Regions from separate parts of the Paenibacillus canaveralius genome, predicted to be linked through region 2. Evidence: a T-box and tRNA genes for the amino acid it is inferred to sense, from the RefSeq annotation. Region 2 holds a T-box; the other regions hold tRNA genes.
The links. The T-box of region 2 lies ahead of ileS (isoleucine--tRNA ligase). A T-box ahead of a tRNA ligase gene usually reads a tRNA of that ligase, here a tRNA-Ile.
Positions count from the first base shown of each region.

Region 1: it has a tRNA-Ile gene. The T-box ahead of ileS (isoleucine--tRNA ligase) is inferred to sense a tRNA for this amino acid. The anticodon was not compared.
Region 3: it has a tRNA-Ile gene. The T-box ahead of ileS (isoleucine--tRNA ligase) is inferred to sense a tRNA for this amino acid. The anticodon was not compared.

Region 1 is NZ_JBDFMM010000001.1:642,993-649,956, forward strand. It holds rRNA gene ABC395_RS02890 (23S ribosomal RNA) at 1-1,585, shown strand, start outside; rRNA gene rrf (5S ribosomal RNA) at 1,761-1,877, shown strand; tRNA gene ABC395_RS02900 (tRNA-Ile) at 1,950-2,026, shown strand; tRNA gene ABC395_RS02905 (tRNA-Ala) at 2,105-2,180, shown strand; tRNA gene ABC395_RS02910 (tRNA-Asn) at 2,187-2,262, shown strand; gene ABC395_RS02915 (amylo-alpha-1,6-glucosidase) at 2,801-4,540, shown strand; gene ABC395_RS02920 (SDR family NAD(P)-dependent oxidoreductase) at 4,906-5,685, shown strand; gene gcvPA (aminomethyl-transferring glycine dehydrogenase subunit GcvPA) at 6,095-6,964, shown strand, end outside.
Region 2 is NZ_JBDFMM010000001.1:2,520,906-2,527,869, forward strand. It holds gene ABC395_RS11650 (LysR family transcriptional regulator) at 1-846, opposite strand, end outside; gene ABC395_RS11655 (flavodoxin family protein) at 1,051-1,599, shown strand; gene ABC395_RS11660 (arylamine N-acetyltransferase family protein) at 2,001-2,753, opposite strand; T-box leader at 2,956-3,211, shown strand; gene ileS (isoleucine--tRNA ligase) at 3,265-6,345, shown strand; gene ABC395_RS11670 (response regulator transcription factor) at 6,780-6,964, shown strand, end outside.
Region 3 is NZ_JBDFMM010000001.1:3,879,600-3,886,563, forward strand. It holds gene ABC395_RS17510 (hypothetical protein) at 195-563, shown strand; gene ABC395_RS17515 (hypothetical protein) at 898-1,077, shown strand; tRNA gene ABC395_RS17520 (tRNA-Val) at 1,320-1,392, shown strand; gene ABC395_RS17525 (alpha/beta fold hydrolase) at 1,506-2,447, opposite strand; tRNA gene ABC395_RS17530 (tRNA-Leu) at 2,617-2,702, opposite strand; tRNA gene ABC395_RS17535 (tRNA-Ile) at 2,709-2,782, opposite strand; tRNA gene ABC395_RS17540 (tRNA-Met) at 2,829-2,902, opposite strand; gene ABC395_RS17545 (hypothetical protein) at 2,975-3,142, opposite strand; gene ABC395_RS17550 (phosphatidylglycerophosphatase A family protein) at 3,270-3,800, opposite strand; gene ABC395_RS17555 (2'-5' RNA ligase family protein) at 4,077-4,478, shown strand; gene ABC395_RS17560 (hypothetical protein) at 4,605-6,422, opposite strand; gene ABC395_RS17565 (efflux RND transporter periplasmic adaptor subunit) at 6,449-6,964, opposite strand, start outside.

The sequences.
Region 1 (6,964 bases), 1.9 Mb from region 2:
CGAAAGCCTAAGGGTTCCTGAGGAAGGTTCGTCCGCTCAGGGTAAGTCGGGACCTAAGGCGAGGCCGAAAGGCGTAGTCGAAGGACAACAGGTTGAAATTCCTGTACCACCGTAAGCCGTTACGAGCAATGGAGTGACGCAGCAGGGTAGGGACGCGGACTGATGGATGTCCGTCCAAGCAGTGAGGCTGATGTGTAGGCAAATCCGCACATCATAAGGCTGGGCTGTGATGGGGAGCGAAAATTACAGTAGCGAAGGTCTTGATCTCACACTGCCGAGAAAAGCTTCTAGCCAGGCGAAGGTGCCCGTACCGCAAACCGACACAGGTGGGCGAGAAGAGAATTCTAAGGCGCGCGGAAGAACTCTCGTTAAGGAACTCGGCAAAATGACCCCGTAACTTCGGGAGAAGGGGTGCCCCGGTAGTGTGAATAGCACGAGGGGGCCGCAGTGAAAAGGCCCAAGCGACTGTTTAGCAAAAACACAGGTCTATGCGAAGCCGCAAGGCGAAGTATATGGGCTGACGCCTGCCCGGTGCTGGAAGGTTAAGGGGAGCGGTTAGGGGTAACCCGAAGCTGTGAACCGAAGCCCCAGTAAACGGCGGCCGTAACTATAACGGTCCTAAGGTAGCGAAATTCCTTGTCAGGTAAATTCTGACCCGCACGAATGGCGTAACGACTTGGGCGCTGTCTCAACGAGAGATCCGGTGAAATTTTAATACCTGTGAAGATGCAGGTTACCCGCGACAAGACGGAAAGACCCCATGGAGCTTTACTGCAGCTTGATATTGGACTTTGGTACGATCTGTACAGGATAGGTGGGAGCCTTTGAAGCCTGAGCGCCAGCTTGGGTGGAGGCGCCGTTGGGATACCACCCTGATCGTATCGGAGTTCTAACCTACTACCGTAATCCGGTAGAGGGACCGTGTCAGGTGGGCAGTTTGACTGGGGCGGTCGCCTCCTAAAGAGTAACGGAGGCGCCCCAAGGTTCCCTCAGAATGGTTGGAAATCATTCGAAGAGTGCAAAGGCATAAGGGAGCTTGACTGCGAGACATACAGGTCGAGCAGGGACGAAAGTCGGGCTTAGTGATCCGGTGGTACCGCATGGAAGGGCCATCGCTCAACGGATAAAAGCTACCCTGGGGATAACAGGCTTATCTCCCCCAAGAGTCCACATCGACGGGGAGGTTTGGCACCTCGATGTCGGCTCATCGCATCCTGGGGCTGAAGTAGGTCCCAAGGGTTGGGCTGTTCGCCCATTAAAGCGGTACGCGAGCTGGGTTCAGAACGTCGTGAGACAGTTCGGTCCCTATCTGTCGCGGGCGCAGGAAATTTGAGAGGAGCTGTCCTTAGTACGAGAGGACCGGGATGGACGTACCGCTGGTGTACCAGTTGTCTCGCCAGAGGCATCGCTGGGTAGCTATGTACGGAAGGGATAAGCGCTGAAAGCATCTAAGCGTGAAGCCCCCCTCAAGATGAGATTTCCCAGTATGTAAGACCCCTTGAAGACGACGAGGTAGATAGGTTGGAGGTGGAAGCACAGCAATGTGTGGAGCTGACCAATACTAATCGGTCGAGGGCTTGACCACCAAACATGTGCGGAGTACAGGTTACTTCGAAAGCATATGCTTAGGCACTTACGACAGTAAAAGCCGCATCAGAAGCATACCTAGCGTATGCACCATAAGATCTTTGGATGGATCGACTGCTTGTTTCGCTGCTAGTTTTCAGGGAGCAACCCTGATGTGTCTGACAAGACACCTGTTTGGTGACGATGGCGGAAGGGAACCACGCGTACCCATCCCGAACACGACCGTTAAGCCTTCCAGCGCCGATGGTACTTGGACCGAAGGGTCCTGGGAGAGTAGGACGTTGCCAAGCAAGAGCCCACTTAACGGTGGGCTTTTCTTATCCTCTTTAACAAGTTTCTACCTATTATATAGGTATACATATGGGCCCTTAGCTCAGCTGGTTAGAGCGCACCCCTGATAAGGGTGAGGTCGGTGGTTCGAGTCCACTAGGGCCCACCACTTACCGATCTGTCGTTCTAAAAAAACGCTTGACGAATTTCTCAAGACAAGTTAAAATTTTTTCTGCAGCACCAAAATGGGGCCATAGCTCAGCTGGGAGAGCGCATCGCTGGCAGCGATGAGGTCAGGGGTTCGATCCCCCTTGGCTCCACCATCCTATTCCCTGATAGCTCAGTTGGTAGAGCACTCGACTGTTAATCGAGTTGTCACAGGTTCGAGTCCTGTTCGGGGAGCCATACATATAATAAGAGCCGAGAGGCTCTTTTTTTGATGCCGTCTAAAGCGAACCGAGCAGTCGCGAAGCTGTATGATACTATATTCGGGATGGCGAATTACCGTAAATTGGGGGGCGTTTGGGTCCTGCACGCCATTTCGTGCGTCATTCTGTATATTCTGTCCCAAAGTTATATCTCAAAGGGAAGCGGTTTTCAGGGGCAGCGAAAGGACGGAGGACAGCTGCAAAATGTTGCAATAGGAAGAGTATGCCAAAATGGGTTCATGTTTTAAATGGATAACCGTACGAGAGTGAATGGTCTCGGAGCGGTTTTTTTTGTTATTCGGAAAAGAGAGATTAAACAAAAAGACGAATCTCCGCATACAAAATGGCACCTTGATTACATTCGGTTAAAAACTTGGGCGCAGCAGGTGCAAAATGACACGAAGATACCAACAAGCGTCGGTGTGGAGATTCTGTTCTTTCCGGTACAATTTTATGTAAACGCTCTCTTCACGAGCAGCAACATCGAATCTGAGGAGCAACGGGGGGCTGCAACTATGAATTTTGATCTGTCTGTGGTGCCATTCAGCCGCTTTGGTTCCTATTTCGCCCTATCGAGACTGCCGCAAAGCGATAAACGCAGCGAAGGGCTTTACGTACGAATGATCCGCGGGGGCGACGAGCAGGCCGGTGTCCTTTTCGGTATCACGCCCATTGATCCGAAGAGCAGGGAAGCGCTGACCGAATATAGGGTAGAGGCTTCCCCCGTCAAGGTTCGCTTGGAAAGCGGAACGGGCTGGATGGAATGGTGCATTCCGGAGCCGGACTGCATCCGTGTCAGAGGGGAAGGAATCGGACTGAAGCTGACGGCGGAGCTAAGCGCGTACGATTACGCGCTCCCTTATCAGGAAAGAGGCTGGGAGCTTAACAGCTTCTCGCGTGAGGTCCGGATTCTGCTCTCGCCGCTGCTCGGTCATTTCGAACCGGATGTAGTCTGGGGCGGTCTCCGTGCCAAACATATCTCGTTCGGGATCGTTCCCGGAGGGGAAAACCAGTCGTTCGATCTGTCCCTCGAAGAATACCGGACGGTCCCCGGACAGCGCGACAAGTATTCGTACGAAGAGGCCGAGGCAATGGCGGGCCAAGAATGGGAACAGTGGCTAGCCCGCACGATAAAAACGCCGGAGGACTGGGAAGAGGCACGGACGCTGGCTGCCTATATTACGTGGTCCTGCGTCGTACGCGCGGACGGCTATTTATCCCGTCCCGCCATGTACATGTCCAAGAATTGGATGACGAATATCTGGAGCTGGGATCACTGCTTCAATGCGATGGCACTGGCCGGAACGAATCCGGACCTCGCCTGGGATCAGTTTGCGATATTTTTTGACAAGCAGGATGAGAGCGGAATGCTGCCTGACTTTTTAAACGATAAATATGCGCTCTGGAACTGCTGCAAACCTCCTATTCACGGCTGGACACTAAACTGGATGATGGAACATTCGTCGGCGGTTACGGATGAACGGCTTCGGGAAATTTACGAGCCGCTCGGCAAATGGACGACGTGGTGGTTCCGGTACCGCGATGACGATGGAGACGGAATACCGCAGTACAACCACGGCAATGACAGCGGGTGGGACAACAGCACGGCGTTCTTGACGGATATTCCCGTGGAAAGCCCGGATCTCTCGGCGTTTCTCGTCATTCAGATGGAAGTACTGGCAACCGCAGCGCAGAGACTCGGCTTGGAGGAAGAGTCCGAGCGCTGGTCGGCGAGGGCACGGGAGCTGCTCCAGAAGCTCATCGCACACTTCTGGGATGAGGCGGAAGGCCGCTTCACGGCTATGCGTTCAGGTTCCCACGAGCGTTCGGCCGGAGACAGCCTGCTGACGTTCGTCCCGATCGTGCTGGGAAGCCGGCTCCCCGGCCCTATCCGCGAGAAGGTGATCGCGGATTTAAAGCAGCCGGACCGCTTCCTGACCGGCAACGGGCTGGCGACGGAAAGCACGTCGAGCCCGTACTATGCGGCGGACGGCTACTGGCGCGGCCCGATCTGGGCGCCTTCCACGATGCTGATCGTGGAAGGACTCCGCGGCGCGGGCGACGAAGCGTTTGCCTCGGAGCTTGCCCGCAAGTTCTGCCGCATGGCGGCGGGGTCGGGTATGGCGGAGAACTTTGACGCCGTAACCGGCGAGGGACTGCGGGACCGGGCGTTCACGTGGACGTCGAGCGTTTTTCTTATGCTGGCCGGCAGTCTGCAGGGGATAAGAGACGGTTACGAGGGCGGCATCCACTGATTCGGGAGCAGGAAGACGGCTGTATCGGGCCTTAGTGATAATTAAAACGGGAACGGAAAGTTATACAAGCACGAAAGCGATGCAAGCACGAGAACGAAGCAAGTTCAAAAGCGATGCAAGCACGAGAGCAAAGCAAGTTCAAAAGCGATGCAAGCACGAGAGCAAAGCAAGTTCGAAAGTGATGCAAGTACGAAGTAATGCAAGTACGAGAGCGAAGCAAGTTCGAAAGTGATGCAACTACGAAGTAATGCAAGCACAAATGCGATGCAAGTACGAGAGTGATGCAAGCGCAAATGCAAGGCAAGCCGAAAGCAGCCCAGTATGAAAACATACCAAGCACGAAGCAAACCAAGGGGGTACATCAGATGACAACGAACACTTCTCCGCTGGATTTAACCGGCAAAACGGCTCTGGTCACCGGAGCCGCTTCGGGAATCGGTCTTGCAGCCGCTCAAACACTGGCAGCCAACGGGGCGAAGGTTATGCTGCTGGATATGAACGAAGAGGGCGGACGCGAGGCCGAGCGTCTCCTTACGGCGCAGGGCCATTTCGCCCGATATGTCCCTTGCAACGTTACTCGGGCGGAAGACTGCCAAGCCGCGGTCGAAGCGGCGGTCCGCGAAACGGGTCGGATCGATATCGTTTTCAACAATGCGGGAGTAATCCGGCGTAAATCGGTTGTGGAGCTGACGGAAGAGCAGTGGGATCTCGTGATCGACGTTTCCTTGAAAGGGACTTTCCTTCTGTCCAAATATGCGATCCCCGTCATGGAAAAAAACGGCGGCGGAAGCATTATCAACACGGGCTCGGGCTGGGGGCTTAAAGGCGGCGACCAAGCGGCCGCTTACTGCGCGGCAAAAGCCGGCGTAGTGAACTTGACCCGCGGAATGGCGATTGACCATGGCCCTGTCGGAATCCGCGTAAACTGCGTCTGTCCGGGGGATACAGATACACCGCTTCTGCGTGACGAAGCCAAGCAACTGAGCCGGGACGAGGCAAGCTTCCTCGTAGCTTCCGCGGAGCGCCCGCTGAACAGGCTGGGAACGCCTCAGGACATCGCTAACGCGGTGCTGTTCCTGGCAAGCGGAATGTCCGCCTGGGTTACAGGCTCGGTTCTCGTCGTGGACGGCGGCGGCCTGGCGTAAGCTTTTAGCGGCCGGAGATCATGCCGTTTGATTTTTGAAAGCCTGGACGAAGGGCAATTGCCTGTTCATGTAAAGAGCCGGTAAGGTTACGGCACGGGCGATCCGGGAAGGCGATAAACGGGTAAGGCTGCGGCACGGGCGATCGGGGAAGGCGATAACAGGTAAGCCTGCAGCACGGGCAGATTTCTAACGCTTGCGAATCCTAAGCGCGCTTTAGGGACTGCACGGCGGCCTGTGGGGCCGCCTGAGGCACCGACGGATCAATAAATCTGTGTCACGGGCACAGGAGAAGCTCTTTCGACTTGACATCACACAGGAACGATTTTAACCGTCATGGTACTTTTTATTTTTTCACCAGGATCAAGGATACTAACATTCCATCTTTAAGCAGATACAGGGAGGTTTTCCGATGGCAACCAGGCAGTCTTCATCCCATCCATATATACCGAACACGGTATCCGACGTACAAAAGGACATGCTCCAAGTGATTGGAGCGGCTAGTATCGAAGAGCTGTACCGCATGGTACCGGAATCTTTGCGTTACCGCAGCGAGCTGCAAATCGGTCCGGCCTTGAACGAGTATGAGCTCCAGCGCCACATCGAAACTTTGCTGAACCGCAATCTACATGCCCGGGAGCGGCTTAACTTCCTCGGGGCGGGCTGCTGGCAGCACTACGTGCCTGCGGTATGCGACGAAATCAGCCAGCGCTCGGAGTTCGTGACCGCGTATGCGGGAGAGCCTTACGAGGACCATGGACGTTTTCAGGCGCTGTTCGAGTATCAGAGCCTTCTGGCCGAGCTGGTCGACATGGACGTCGTCAACGTGCCGACATTCGATTGGGCCCAGGCCGCTTCCACTGCCCTGCGCATGGCGGCACGGATGAACGGACGCAGCGAGGTGCTGCTGCCGGCGACGACTCATCCGGACCGGCTGCTTATCATCCGCAACTACCTGTCGCCGCAAATCCGCTGCATCCTCGTCGGCTGTGATCCCGCGACGGGACTGCTGGATCTGGACGATCTGCAGAGCAAGCTGAGCCAGGATACCGCGGCCGTCTATATCGAGAACCCTTCCTATCTCGGTCATATCGAGATTCAAGGGGAAGCGATCGGCAAGCTCGCGAAGGAGGCGGGCGCCGTGTTTGTGGTCGGCGTGGATCCGATCTCGCTGGGCGTTCTTAAGCCGCCTTCCCGCTATGGGGCGGACCTTGTCTGCGGCGATCTTCAGCCCCTCGGCATCCGGATGAACTACGGCGGAGGCCAGGCCGGTTTTATCGCT
Region 2 (6,964 bases):
AGGCGGCGTCATCCATTTGTCCTTGTGCCAGGCGATCTGGGTAAACAAGACGTCTTCGGGCGCCTTCCAGGCCAGCTCGGCGAGCTTCCCGTCACGCAGATCCGCCGCTACGACCATACCGGGCAAAAAGGCGATTCCGAGGCCCGACATGACACACTGTTTGATGGCTTCGATGCTCGCAAACTCGAATTTGTTCAGCGGGTAGACGGATACGGAGCTGAAAGACCTCTCCAGAATGGTCCGGTAGGAACAGCCGGCTTCCGTCAGCAGGAGCGTTTCGTGCTCCAGGTCCTTCGGCGTGATTTTCTTCATCTCCACAAGCGGATGTTCGGGCGAGGCGACAATTTTCAATTCCTCCCGGATCAGTGTTTCGACATGCAGCGTTTCCCTCGGTTTACAGCTGTCCATGATAAACGCGATATCCAGGACGCCTTCCAGCAGCTGCTCCCTGGCATGGGCATCCGAATTCGAAGGCCTGAACACCAGCTTCACGTTCGGAAACCGGGCCTTGAACTCTTTGAGCAGCGCGGGGAGACGGTAGGTGCACTGGCTTTCCTGAGCGCCGATCACAAGCGTACCGGCCTGTTCTTCGTCCCCGCGGACGGCCTGCTTGGCTTCTTCCGTCAGGGTGATGATTTTATCGGCGTACAATTTAAACTGGCGACCCGCTTCCGTCAATACGAGCCGCTTTCCGAGACGTTCGAACAACGGGGCTCCCAGCTCGGATTCCAGTGCTTTGATCTGCGCGGTCACACTCGATTGGGCAAAATTAAGCATCCGGGCCGTCTGGGTAAAATTCAGATTTTCGGCGGCCGTTTTAAACGTCAGAAGCTGTTTCGTTTCCATCGCCATACCTCTCTTTCATCGGATATATCGATTGATAATATCGGAATAATCGTCTTAAGTGATCGTTCTCTTTATTGTAAAATGAGAGATGCAATCCGGCAAGACCGGAAGCAGGGAGCGCTTCTCCTGAGGTAGCGAATCTTTCGCCCTAAATATGGACGGACGTGAACCTGCCGACAAACGATCGAAGGAGTGAACGCAGTGATGAAAATCGCAGTGATAGACGGGGGAACGCGACCCGGAGGAAACACGGAGCTGCTGACGGAGGAGGCCCTAAAAGGGCTGACCGTAGACCGTATCCGGCTTAACGAATATACGATCCGGCCGATTATAGACGGGCGCCATGCGGAAGAAGGATTTCCCGAGATGAACGACGATTACAAGGAAGTGATCGACCGGGTGCTTGCCGCCGAACTTCTCGTTTTTGCCACGCCGGTATACTGGTACAGCATGTCCGGAATCATGAAAAACTTCGTGGACCGCTGGTCGCAGATGATGAGGGACGGGAATTATCCGGATTTCAAGAACACGATGGGCACCAAAAAAGCTTTTGTCATCGCGGTAGGAGGCGATCTGCCGGAAATAAAGGGACTGCCGATGATTCAGCAGTTTCAGTACATTTTCGACTTTATGGGCATTCGTTTCGAAGGCTATATCCTCGGCAAAGGAAATAAACCCGGCGATGTCCTGGACGATGCCGAAGGAATGTTTGCGGCGGGGCAGCTGAGAAACAAGCTGGCGGCGCTGCAATAAGAAAGGCCCGCTGTATGCTGCAGGCGGGAGCATCGGGGGAAACGCCTGAAGAACGATAAAGCCGAATACGCCTTATGAGCCGGTCCGTTCTATGCGAACAGACCGGCTATTCGCGTTCCGGGCGTTTGCGGCAAGCCGGAACCGCGCCCTGGCAGCAGCGTCGGAAAGCATGTCGGTTTTATGCGAGACGCCCGGCATCGCACGAATTGGAGCGCCGCAGCAAATCCGAAAGGCCGAATCGCGCCCTGGCAACAGCGCCGGAAAGCATGTCGGTTTTATGCGAGACGCCGAGTAGCACACGAATTGAAGCGTCACAGCAATCCGAAAAGCACAAACCGCACCCCGGCGGCAAACGCCGGAAAGCCGGTATGCTCTAATCGAGCCAACCGGCTTTTCGTCTTTCAAACGAACAGGCCCAACCGGCCGTTCAGCGTTTTCTCCAGCTCCTCCGGAGTCAGCGGGCGCTTGCTTTTGTCGTTTCCGGTCGTTTCGATCAGCTGGTCGCCTGAAATCGTTACGCGTCCCGCCGCCGTCGCTCTAGTCGCGAGCAGTTTCTGCGTAAAGTGGGACTCCGGCGACGTCTGGTTGAACGCGCACGCTTCCGCAAAGCTTTCCAGCGAGCGGGGAGCCGTCGAGAAGCGGTACAGCGCGATCCAGTGCCCATCCTCTCCGGCCCGCTGGAGATCGTACAAGCCGTCCGCATCGGTTGCTTTTGCGGCCCGGTATACGCCGCTTACATCCTCCACGGGCGTTCCGTCCAGCGGAACGGGGGAGCGGGCGGAGTCGCCGAAACCGACATCGACCAGGTAGGGGTGGTCAAATTCCGCAAGAATGGCCGCATGACTTTCCGGCATTCCCCACGTTCCGTCCGGCTTGGCGACGGTAGCCGCAATGAGGCGCACCGTGAAACCAAGCTCCCTAAGGAGGGTGCTGAAAAGCCCGTTAAGTTCGTAGCAGAAGCCTCCGCGGCGGCGCCCGATCACTTTTTCGTAAAAGGAAGCGGTATCCAGCGTGATCGGTACTTGACGGATGACGTCCAGATTTTCAAAAGGCACGTGAAGCATATGACGGCGCTGAAGCTCCTTCAGGGCAGACAAATCCGGCTTGGCCGGACGGCTCGCGCCGATTCTTTTCAAATAAGCCTCAACATTCATGCGGAGCACCTCCTTCTATAGAAAGCCGATTCATTTTTCTATTCCAGACTACCTCCTTACGGAAAGTCATACAAGTGCCGATTGGAAAAAAATAGATGTAATGCAAGAGGTCAGCGAATACGCCGCCCGGCACGGAAGAACAAATGCGGGTTGACATTTTGCCGAAAATGCTGTAAAAATGGAATATCTGAAAGTAAACCCGACAAATTCATTGACGAGAACGAGTACGCTGATCCCTTGTTCCCCAGAGAGTTGGCCGCGCGCTGAAAGCCAATGTACAAGAATGAGCAGAAAATCCTCTCCGAGAAGGAAAGCTGAAGCAGGCAAGTAAGCTGACCCGGGATCCCGCCGTTACAAGGGACGCGTATGATCGTACGCAGATGAGGTGCCGCATAGCTTGAACGACAAGGCTTTGGCGGAACAAGGGTGGTAGCGCGAGAACCAATCTCGTCCCTTACGGGGCGGGATTTTTTTGTTGTCTTCAGAACGAAGCCGGAAAGGATGACTGAACATGAACAAGGTCGATGTTAAAGAAAAAGCAAGAACCCGCGAGCTGCGCGTTTTAAACCAGTGGAGGGAGGACGATACGTTCCGCCGTTCGATCGAGAACCGGGAAGGAAAGCCGAACTTCGTCTTCTATGAAGGTCCGCCCACCGCGAACGGGAAGCCGCATATCGGACATATGCTCGGCCGGGTCATCAAAGATTTTATCGGGCGCTATAAAACGATGTCGGGCTATCGTGTCGTCCGCAAAGCGGGCTGGGATACGCACGGGCTTCCGGTCGAACTGGGCGTAGAGAAGCAGCTGGGCATTTCGGGCAAACAGGAGATCGAGGAATACGGCGTGGCCAAGTTTGTGGAGACGTGCAAAAACAGCGTGTTCGAGTATGAAAAGCAGTGGCGCGAGCTTACCGAGGCCATCGCTTATTGGACCGATATGGTGCATCCGTACGTGACGCTGACGAACGATTACATCGAGAGCGTCTGGCATATCCTGTCGACCATCCACAAGAAAGGGCTTCTGTACAAGGGCCATCGTGTCAGTCCGTACTGCCCGGATTGCCAGACGACGCTGAGCTCGCACGAAGTGGCGCAGGGCTACGAGGATGTGAAGGATCTGAGTGCCACGGTCAAGTTCAAGAGCAAAGCGGCGGACGAGTATTTCCTCGCATGGACGACGACTCCCTGGACGCTTCCGGCCAACGTGGCGCTGGCGGTAAACAAGGATCTCGACTATGTCAAAGTGAAGCATAACGGGGAAGTGTACGTGACGGCGCAGAATCTCGCCGAAAAAGTGTTCGGAGGCGAAGCGGAAATCCTTTCCGTCCATAAGGGGGCCGAGTTTGTCGGAACTGCATATGAGCCGCCTTTCGGTTATTTGCACCTGAACAAAGGCCATCTGGTCGTAGATGCCGAGTATGTCAGCGATGCGAGCGGTACGGGGATCGTGCATATCGCGCCGGCCCACGGGGAAGACGACTACCGCACCACACGCCAGCACGGAATCGATTTTGTCCATGTCGTGAAGCAGGACGGCACCTACTCTTCGGAAATTACCGATTTCGCCGGCCGTTTTGTGAAAGACTGCGACGTGGATATCGTGAAAAAGCTGTCGGAACGCGGTCTGCTTTTCGCCAAAGAACGCTACGAGCACAGCTATCCGTTCTGCTGGCGCTGCAAGTCGCCGCTGCTCTATTACGCAATGGAAAGCTGGTTTATCCGGACGACGGCGGTCAAGGATCAGCTCATCGCGAACAACAACGAAGTGAACTGGTACCCGGGGCATCTCCGCGAAGGCCGCTTCGGAAAATTCCTGGAAGAGCTGGTGGATTGGAATATCAGCCGCAACCGGTACTGGGGAACGCCTCTTAACGTATGGGTATGCGGGGATTGCGGAGAGGAATTTGCTCCGGGAAGCCACCGTGAGCTGCGCGAGCGTGCCGTCGATCCCGTGGATGAGAGTCTGGAGCTTCACAAGCCGTACGTGGATGACGTCAAGCTCCGCTGTTCGTGCGGCGGGGTGATGGAGAGAACGCCGGAAGTGATCGACGTCTGGTTCGACAGCGGTTCGATGCCGTTCGCCCAGTATCATCATCCTTTCGGTGACGAGAAGACGTTCGGCGAGCAGTATCCCGCGGATATGATCTGCGAAGGCATCGACCAGACGCGCGGATGGTTTTTCAGCCTGCTGGCGGTTTCGACGCTGTATAACGGCCGGGCTCCGTACAAGGCCGTCATTTCTACGGGCCACGTGCTGGATGAGAACGGGCTGAAAATGTCCAAGAGCAAAGGCAATGTCCTCGACCCGTGGAACATCATCGAAGAATTCGGAACGGATGCGTTCCGCTGGGCACTTCTGTCGGACAGTGCGCCGTGGAACAGCAAACGTTTCTCGAAGCAAATCGTGGCGGAAGCGAAATCGAAGATCGTCGATACGATTCATAACACACATGCGTTTTTTGCCCTGTATGCCGATATCGACGGGTTTAATCCGGACGCGTTCGAACGAAAGCCGAAACGCAACGAGCTGGACCGCTGGATTTTGTCGCGGCTGAACAGCACGCTCGCGACTGTCGTCAAAGGGCTGGACGCGAACGACTTCCTTAACCCGGCCAAACAGATCGAGGTGTTCGTGGATGAGCTGAGCAACTGGTACATCCGGCGTTCGCGCGACCGTTTCTGGGGAAGCGGAATGTCCGAAGACAAAGTCGAGGCGTACCAGACCCTGCACGAAGTGCTGCTTACTTTGGCGCGGATGATCGCCCCTTACGCTCCGCTGATCGCCGAAGATGTCTACGGTAATCTCGGCGGCAAGGGCAGCGTGCATCTGGCCGACTATCCGAAAGCGGACGAAGCCGCCATCGACACCGGGCTGGAAAACGAGATGGAGACGGCGCGGCAAATCGTCGAACTGGCCCGCAGCGTCCGCAACGAAACGGCGATCAAGACCCGTCAGCCGTTGTCGGAACTCCTTATTTCGCTTGACCGCGAGTTTGCTTTGGAGCGATTTGAAGCGATCATCCAGGAGGAAATCAACGTGAAGCAGGTCCGTCTTGAACGGAGTGATGCCGGTTTCGTCCAGTTTGCTTTGAAGCTGAACCTGAAAGCCGCCGGCAAAAAATACGGCAAATTGGTCGGTCCCCTGCAAGGTTATTTGAAAAATCTTGCTCCTGAAGCAGCGGCCGCTGCGGTCGGAAAGGGCGTTTTGGATACGGAAGTGCAAGGGGAAAGCGTTCGCCTGACGCTGGATGAACTGCTCGTCGAAAAAACGGCGAAGCCCGGGTTCGCTTCCGCATCCGGTTACGGCATTACCGTCGCTTTGAATACGGAAGTGACGGAAGCGCTCAAGCAGGAAGGGGCCGTCCGCGAGGTCGTCCGCGCCGTTCAGGATTACCGCAAAAAGCTGGACCTGCCGATCGACCGGCGCATCACCCTTGTGCTGGATGCGGATCCGCAGCTTAAAGAGGCTTTGCAGCGGTACGAACAGGTTCTCCGCGATAACGTGCTGGTCAGCACGATCCGTTACGAGAATGCGGAAGGTATGGAGCAGGTCGCCCTCGGTGAGTCCACGCTCCGGATGCGAGTGGATTAACGCGAGACACACCGACCGCCTAATCGGTGCGATCTGAGCAGCCTCCGAGCCTGCCGGCAGATGCTGCATAGAGCTGCGATTTAAAGTGCGTCGCCCCGAAGTGTGAACGGGAAGAACTCACGGCTATTGCCGTGAGTTTTTTTATTTTTCACGGAGCCGATGGAACCCGGGGGGGGGGCGGGGTCTGCGGGTGCCTCAGTCCAAAACGGACCGCCCTGACCGTTAAGGACGATATCATCTGCAACGTCAGCCTTAGCCGCACGGTGCCCGATTTTCCGGCATCAACCCGAATGAAGCGAAGCTGCCCTGCCGTTGTTAACATTTTTGAAACAAAATGTGCGCCGTTTTGAAATATAATGAAGGTTATCGTAATGCTTACGCTAGAAACAAGAGCGAATTTTTCACACCGGATGCGTCCGGGCAAAGGAGCTTTCATGAATAAAATTTTAATTGTCGATGACGAAAGGCAAATCGTCGACATTCTCTCTTACGCGTGCAAAAGGGAAGGGTTTGACGTTGAGACGGCGTCTTCCGGCGGGGAAGCTTTGCGGAAAATAGAAGAGACGAAACCGCAGCTTCTCATTCTGGATGTGATGCTGCCGGATATGAACGGCTTCGA
Region 3 (6,964 bases), 1.4 Mb from region 2:
TTAAATCACCTCATCTTCATAATCAATCCTATTTCTTTTGCATGTCCGAAAGTATCGCACATTTCATAAATCAGTGCTAGTAGCGGCACTTGATAAAGGGTTCCCCGTAAATGGTGGCTTCGCCCTTCAACATGTCCACACCTTTCCTCGTAAATAACATAGAATATATCATCTCAAAAGGAAGGGTGATAGATTTGGCAAACAAAGATGTAAGGCTTCAATTATTCTCCGGCATTAATTTTACAAATCGGCGGATTGTTTTTAGACGTGGAGGTGTAGCGATTCGGGATTTAGGCGCGTTTCGTTTTGATAACATCCTTTCCAGCTTTCGTCTTAGAAATGTGTCTACCACGGATTCAGTGACACTCGTTTTATTTTCGCGGATTAACTTCCAAGGATCTTTTCGCGTGTTTCGCGGAAGTCAAAGTGTGTCCAATCTGGGGAGCTTCAACAATCTGACTTCGTCCCTCATTTTAGTAGGACGTAACCTTACTAACTCGCAAATTCAAGAGATCCAAAGTACCGGTATTCCTCCTCGCGATATTTTGGTAATCAGACAATAACAGATGATTTAAACTTTAGTCAGAAACAAGTTCAACCTCTATCCTTGAAATCGAACGTTCACTCAAGTTATCGTTTAATAACCACTTCTAGGTTTTCATAGCCAATTTCGTAGTATAAAAAGCAGGGGCTGCTGTCCCCTGCTTTCTTTTTCATCACCTGCATCTGTGTTCGTTTTCTCCACCGTTCCTAAACACCAGTATGCGAGTAAAGGGAGCCAGGACGCGGTCCCCCTACACCTTCCCATGTAATCCTGTAGTTTTAATATCCAAAATAACTTAAATTATCTATACATACCAAAATCTGTTTTATATAATAAAACCGGAGGTGATAACCATGTATAGCAATATGACCAATAATTTTTTGATCTATGACCGCCAGCACCGTGGTATTGACAATGATCCGGATATTTATAACCGGTACAAAAATTTTTTAGTTTTTATTGGTTTTGATGCTGCCGAGGCGGAGCTGGAGGTCGCCTATTTTATGAATGCCGTCTTTGATACGATGGACTGAGGAAACTCAGTCTGTCATTCCGTGATTGGCAGTAAGAGAATCGTCACCAAAATTCAGCATTAGAATCTTTTCAATAATTGATAATCTTCATATTTATCAAGTCACTACTGATATTTTGTTCAGACGACTTTTCGTGTTTATTTTGTACTATGTAAATGTTTTATAAAAAAGGTGTTGACAGTGTCGAGAATCCTTGGTATTATACTACTTGTCACTAAGACAACTGAAGATTTTACAAACATGACTTGATAGCTCAGCTGGGAGAGCACCATCTTGACAGGGTGGGGGTCGTCGGTTCGAGCCCGGCTCAGGTCATACAAGAAAAACCCTTACTCTGTAAGGGTTTTTTGCCGTTTATAGGCTGTTTTTAAAAAACGTTCCACCCCATTACCCAATTAAAAAAGGTCCCTTCCGGGACCTCTACTCGTTTACGCTGTCGGCACTACCCTGCTTTTCAGAAACTGCAGCGTATGTTCGATGACCTGCTCCAACTCCGCGGAAGTGCCTGCAAACGGATGAACCGTATTGAACGAATGATTGGCGCCGGGAATTTGAATCCACTGGACTTTCGGCTGGTTCTCGACGAGTTTTTCCGACCCTGCCCTCAGGTTGGCGTGATCTTCTTCACCCTGTATGAGCACAACCGGAAAAGCGGCCCCCCTCATCCGTTCCAGAATGTTAAACTCCTCCTTGCGGGCCTCTATATCATCCAGGATGACCTTATCGAGCGGCATCTGCTGCTTGGTCCTCACGTTAGCGATATATGTGCGCCCTTCCCTACGCAGCTGCTCCTTAGCGGCTTCGTCGAAAATATCCACCTGCGTAATTCCGTTCCAGCTGACAACTCCGGCAATTTCCGTAGGATGATCCAGCGCATAGATCAAGCTTACGCCCGCCCCGCGGCTGTGACCGAGCAGAAAGACCGGCAGCTTGTTGACCGGATTGGCGGAGCCTCTATGCTGATGCTCCTCACTGGAAAGATTAATCCCCCTGCTGTGATGAGGGTAAAAAACTATTGGCTTCTCCCGATCGGATTTCAGCAGTTTGTTTTTAAAATCCCACTCATCCGTCAAGACGGAAATGAGGGTCGACAAGTCGTCCAGCTCACGGCTGTACGTGTTTTTCGCGAATTTTTCCAGTTCACTGAACGACTGCCCGTCCTCTCCCACTCCGTTATGTGTAAAATCGAAGGTAATGACATCCACATCCTGGGCCAGTTTCGCCGCCGCGTAAGGGAACATCCCCCAGTTCTTAAATCCCTTAAAGCCGTGCGAGACAATGAGAATGCCCCTTGCTATAGAAGACGCCGGATAAAAATCTCCGCGAATGACATTGCTCTGATCCATTACGATCTCAAACGGTATCGCCATGGTAACGCCTCCCCGCTTATTTACTTATTTGTCTACTTAATACCCTTACCCGTTATACAACCATTTGTTAACAGGAAAAATAAACTGCAAAAAACTCCCTTGTCTCATTCTGCGGTGTGCATAAGTGAAAGAAGGGAGTTTTCTGTTCGTTTAAACGTTGTTGCCATGATGCCGAAGACCGGACTCGAACCGGTACGATAGTCACCTACCGCAGGATTTTAAGTCCTGTGCGTCTGCCAATTCCGCCACTCCGGCTTATAATGGGCCCTGAGGGACTCGAACCCCCGACCAATCGGTTATGAGCCGACCGCTCTAACCAACTGAGCTAAGGGCCCGGATATGTAATGTAAGGCTGAAAACAGGCAAAAAAAATTTGATATATTGCGGGGGCAGGATTTGAACCTGCGGCCTTCGGGTTATGAGCCCGACGAGCTACCGGGCTGCTCCACCCCGCGTCAGTAATTAGCAATGTCGTATAGCGACAAAAATAAATATACAATACAAAGTACGGTTAAGTCAAGACTTTTTTAATAAACCGAATACCTGACACCGAAACGTCCTTTTTTGGACTTGAAAACTTCGACTTCGGACGGGCATTCATACCCGTAAATCCACCAGTCTTCCTCCATCCGCTTGGCAAGGACACCTGCCTGAAACTTACTGTCATAAAGTTTTACCCAATATACCCACTGCATGGTCCTCACTCCGTTGATGATGTTATTGGCCTAGAAATAGCATATCCAAAAAGGCATTCGCTTATTTGAAGGCCAACACCGTCAGCGGGATTTTTCATAAAAAAGAAGCAAGGTGTGCAATTTACACCTACTCGTTGTCTTCACCGGGTTCGCCTTTTTCGTTTTCGTCCCTGCTTCTATGGGCAATTCTTCCCGAAGCGGCCGAGGCAATGGCGGCTACCAGATCATCGAGAAAGGTATGCACGGCGCCCCCGCTCTTCGTATCCAGCCGTTTGATCAAGCCGGTCTTTTCTTTGTCCAGGTAGCCGAAAGTCGTGATGGCTATGCTGCCGTAGCCGAAAACGGAACCGATCGCGAGCGTTTCGTCGCACCCGAATAAACTCTCATCCGTTTCCAGAATGGATTGAAGCGGTTCTGTGAGCTTTTTCTGCTCAGCCAGCATATCGAGTTCGGTTCCGACCAGAATCGCGTGCTGAAGCTCTCTTTTGCCCAGAACGGCCTTAATGGACTGCATGCACGTATCCATCGATAAACCGGGGTGGTAGGGCGCCTGCATGGCGTATACGATCTCTGCGATGTCTTCCAGGCCCGCTCCCCGGTCGGCCAGCCTTTGCAGCACGACTTTTTTAATCTCCCGGCTGTGAACTTGTCGTCTCACGGTCTTCTCCCCTTAAACTTTCACGATATGTTCAGTATATGACTTCAATTAAGATGGGGTATGGGCGCCCGCGGACAATGTATCGCCTTAAAATGAAATTGTGAGGAGCCTGCAAACACGGTATAATAAGAACTAGTCGACCATAATTTAGGGAGGGATTCCATATGATGTACGGCATCGCCATTCTTCCATCTGCAGAGATTAATGAGTTTGCCAACAGTTACAGAAAAAGGTTCGATCCTTATTATAGGGTGATTTCGCCCCACATTACGGTTCGTGAGAAAGAAGATTGGACCGAAGAGCAGTCTGCAGACTGCCGTCAGTCATTTGGAAGATTTGAGCCGCACCGTATCCCCGTTCCAACTTACGTTCAACCGGTTCAGTTCCTATTTTCCGGTCAATAATGTCATCTATCTGGCGCTGGAGCAGGTGGTTCCGGTCATCGATCTTCATGATAAGCTTTGTGCGGGCCCTCTCTCGGAAACGGAAAAGGCTTACAGCTATCACCCTCATCTGACGATCGGTCAGAAATTGGGAGCCGATGAGCTGCACGACGTACTGGCCAGCGTAAAAAACACACCTGTGGATTTTTCGTTCAAGGTGGACAGCATTCATCTGCTCGGCAAGCAGGCAAACGGCGAATGGTCCGTAATCCGCTCATTCCCGTTTCAAGGGTAACGAACGCTTTACTTTAATAGAAAAAGGCCTTCCGGCTAAACCGGAGAGGCCTTTTTTTGGGTTATAGGAAGCGAAAGGACCGCCATACATGCACGGCCCGTTCCGCCACAGCCGCCGAGCTTCCGGCTACTGTTTAAAGGTTGTCAGAAGACGCTTCGCCGTCTCCCCTTTATCGTTCACGAAGGATTCATACACTTTAACGGTAACAGGGAAATCCAACTGCATGGAATCCGCATTAAAATTAATGACATTAGCGCCTTTTTGCAGTTTATTTTCTCCTACAAACGGGCTTTTGACCGAATTAATAAGGGTACCGCCGTTATCATACATATCAAATTGCAGTTGGGAGAATGTACGATCAAGCAGGACGTCTTTCTCTTGTTCGATATCCAAAAGAAGCTTCAGGCGGTAATTGTAGTTCTGCTGCTGGTTAAACATCGCCGAAATTTCCCAGTTGTTCACTTTCACGGTCAAAGGATACAGCTTGAGTTCATTCTTCGATTCCGGCTGCGGCTGAAGTTTTACATTGTAAGCCGTCAGAAGAGATTTATACGTAGCCCCCGCTTCCGCCGCACTTCCCTGCGCCTCTTGCGCCTTCGAGTCTTGCGACTTGGCGCCGGCAGCTTGTGCCGCTCCTGCAGCGGCGGCTGTTCCGTGAGTTTCATACAAGGCAAGCTTCAGCCCTTCTCCCGACTCGGAAGCCGGAACTACATACGAGTAAGTTACGACATAGGAGGCGTTAGGAAGCACGCGCAGAGTCGTCGTTCCCTGTCTGTTTCCGTTGTACGTATAGCCGTCGCTGCTCACGAGATCTGTCGCAAACGCAGGAACGTTCAGCGGACCGCCGGATTTGTTCGTCAGCTTAAACTTGGCGATAGCGGTATTAAAGGCGTCATCCTCGTTTTGCTCCATGTGAAGCTCCACGAGAGCAACGTCCATACTCGGGTGAATCAGTCCGTTGAGCGGGTCCATCTTCATGGCGTCACCGAAAGCGTATGCTCCCTGTACCGGCAGGGCATCGGCCTGCTTGGCCGGCAGCATGATATGAACGCGGCCCACGTTGTACGTGACCGGCTTCTCCTGCGCGTCAATATATCTCTCCGCAGTGACCACATTAAGAGCTTCCAGCTCCGTATTCAGTTCGGTAGGGATGACAAAATGAATATATTTCTTTTCGCCCGGCTCAAGCGAAAGGGTGGATTCGGCCCGGTTGCTGTCATACGTCTGCAGCCCGCTTTTGCCTTCCAGGGCAATGTCCGGAAGAGTCTGGCGCTTGGTCGAAGGGTTCGTTACGAGCACCTGAATGACCGAGTTCGTTTTCGTGCCGACCGTGTCACGGCTAATATTCGTGGTTTTGAACTCCAGCGGCGTATGCAGAGTAGGAATGGTGAAAGCTTCTCCCCACTTCTTCACGGATGCGGAAGGAATTTCGGACGTTTCCGTTCCGTTCCATACAAGATCGCTCACGGGAACACTGAGCTGAAGCGTTTCTTTTTTCGGATACACGTAAACATCGATGTCTACCCAGCGAAGCTCGCTCAGTTCTACGCCTTCTCCGCTGTCAACCGTGGCCAGGTAGCTGAGCTCAACCTGCGATTTGGGTTGAATGGAGCGGGGGCTTCCCAGACTTGCCTGCAGACGGAATTCAACGCCGTCCTTAGTCTTCATACGCACTTCATACTCGGGTACTCGCACAACTTTCGAACTGGTGTTTTTCATGCGGACGACGGCACCCAGACGGGTCCCGTCCGCTGTTTTTTCGTTTAAGACACTTTTCATTTCAACCTGCAGATCGTTCGTTAATTTATAAGCGGTCGGCGCTGAAGGCGATGCTTGTGCAGGTGCTGGCTTTCCCGCTTCTGCCGCAAGTGCCGGAACGGCGCTTGCGAGCAGAGCGGCGGACAGAAAGACGGACGATACGGTAGTTTTCCATTGGCTCTTCACGGTATTCTCCTCCATGTGTACCTTTGTTAGTTAGCTGCGGCTGCTGTCGTGACTTTTTCTTTATCTTTCAGCTGATGCTGGCCGGAAATAACGATCTGCTCGTTTTCGTTTACGCCGGAAATCACTTCCTGCATCGTTTCCTTCAAACGGCCGAGCTGAATTTTGCGTTTCTCAACGGTGTCTCCGTTCAGGACGAATACAAAAGATTCGCTTCCCTCCCTCACGATACTAAGCGTCGGGATAGCCGTAACCGTCTGTTCCGCCTCGTCGGTCAGTTGAAGCTGGACTTTCTGTCCGGGCTTCAGCTTTTGATCGGCGTTTGGAACTTCCAGCTCCAGCGTGTAAGCTTTCGTCTGTGAATCGAGCACATCCGAAATATACTTAATCGGTGCTTTCGTTAATTCTGTCGTGCCCGGCACATAGAAACTCAGTTCTTTTTTGTCACGCACCAGATTAACGGCTTCTTCCGTCAAATCGGCTTTAATAAGAATCGGATTCAGCTGCTGGATGACTCCGGCTTTGAACCCCTGCGCAACGGTCAT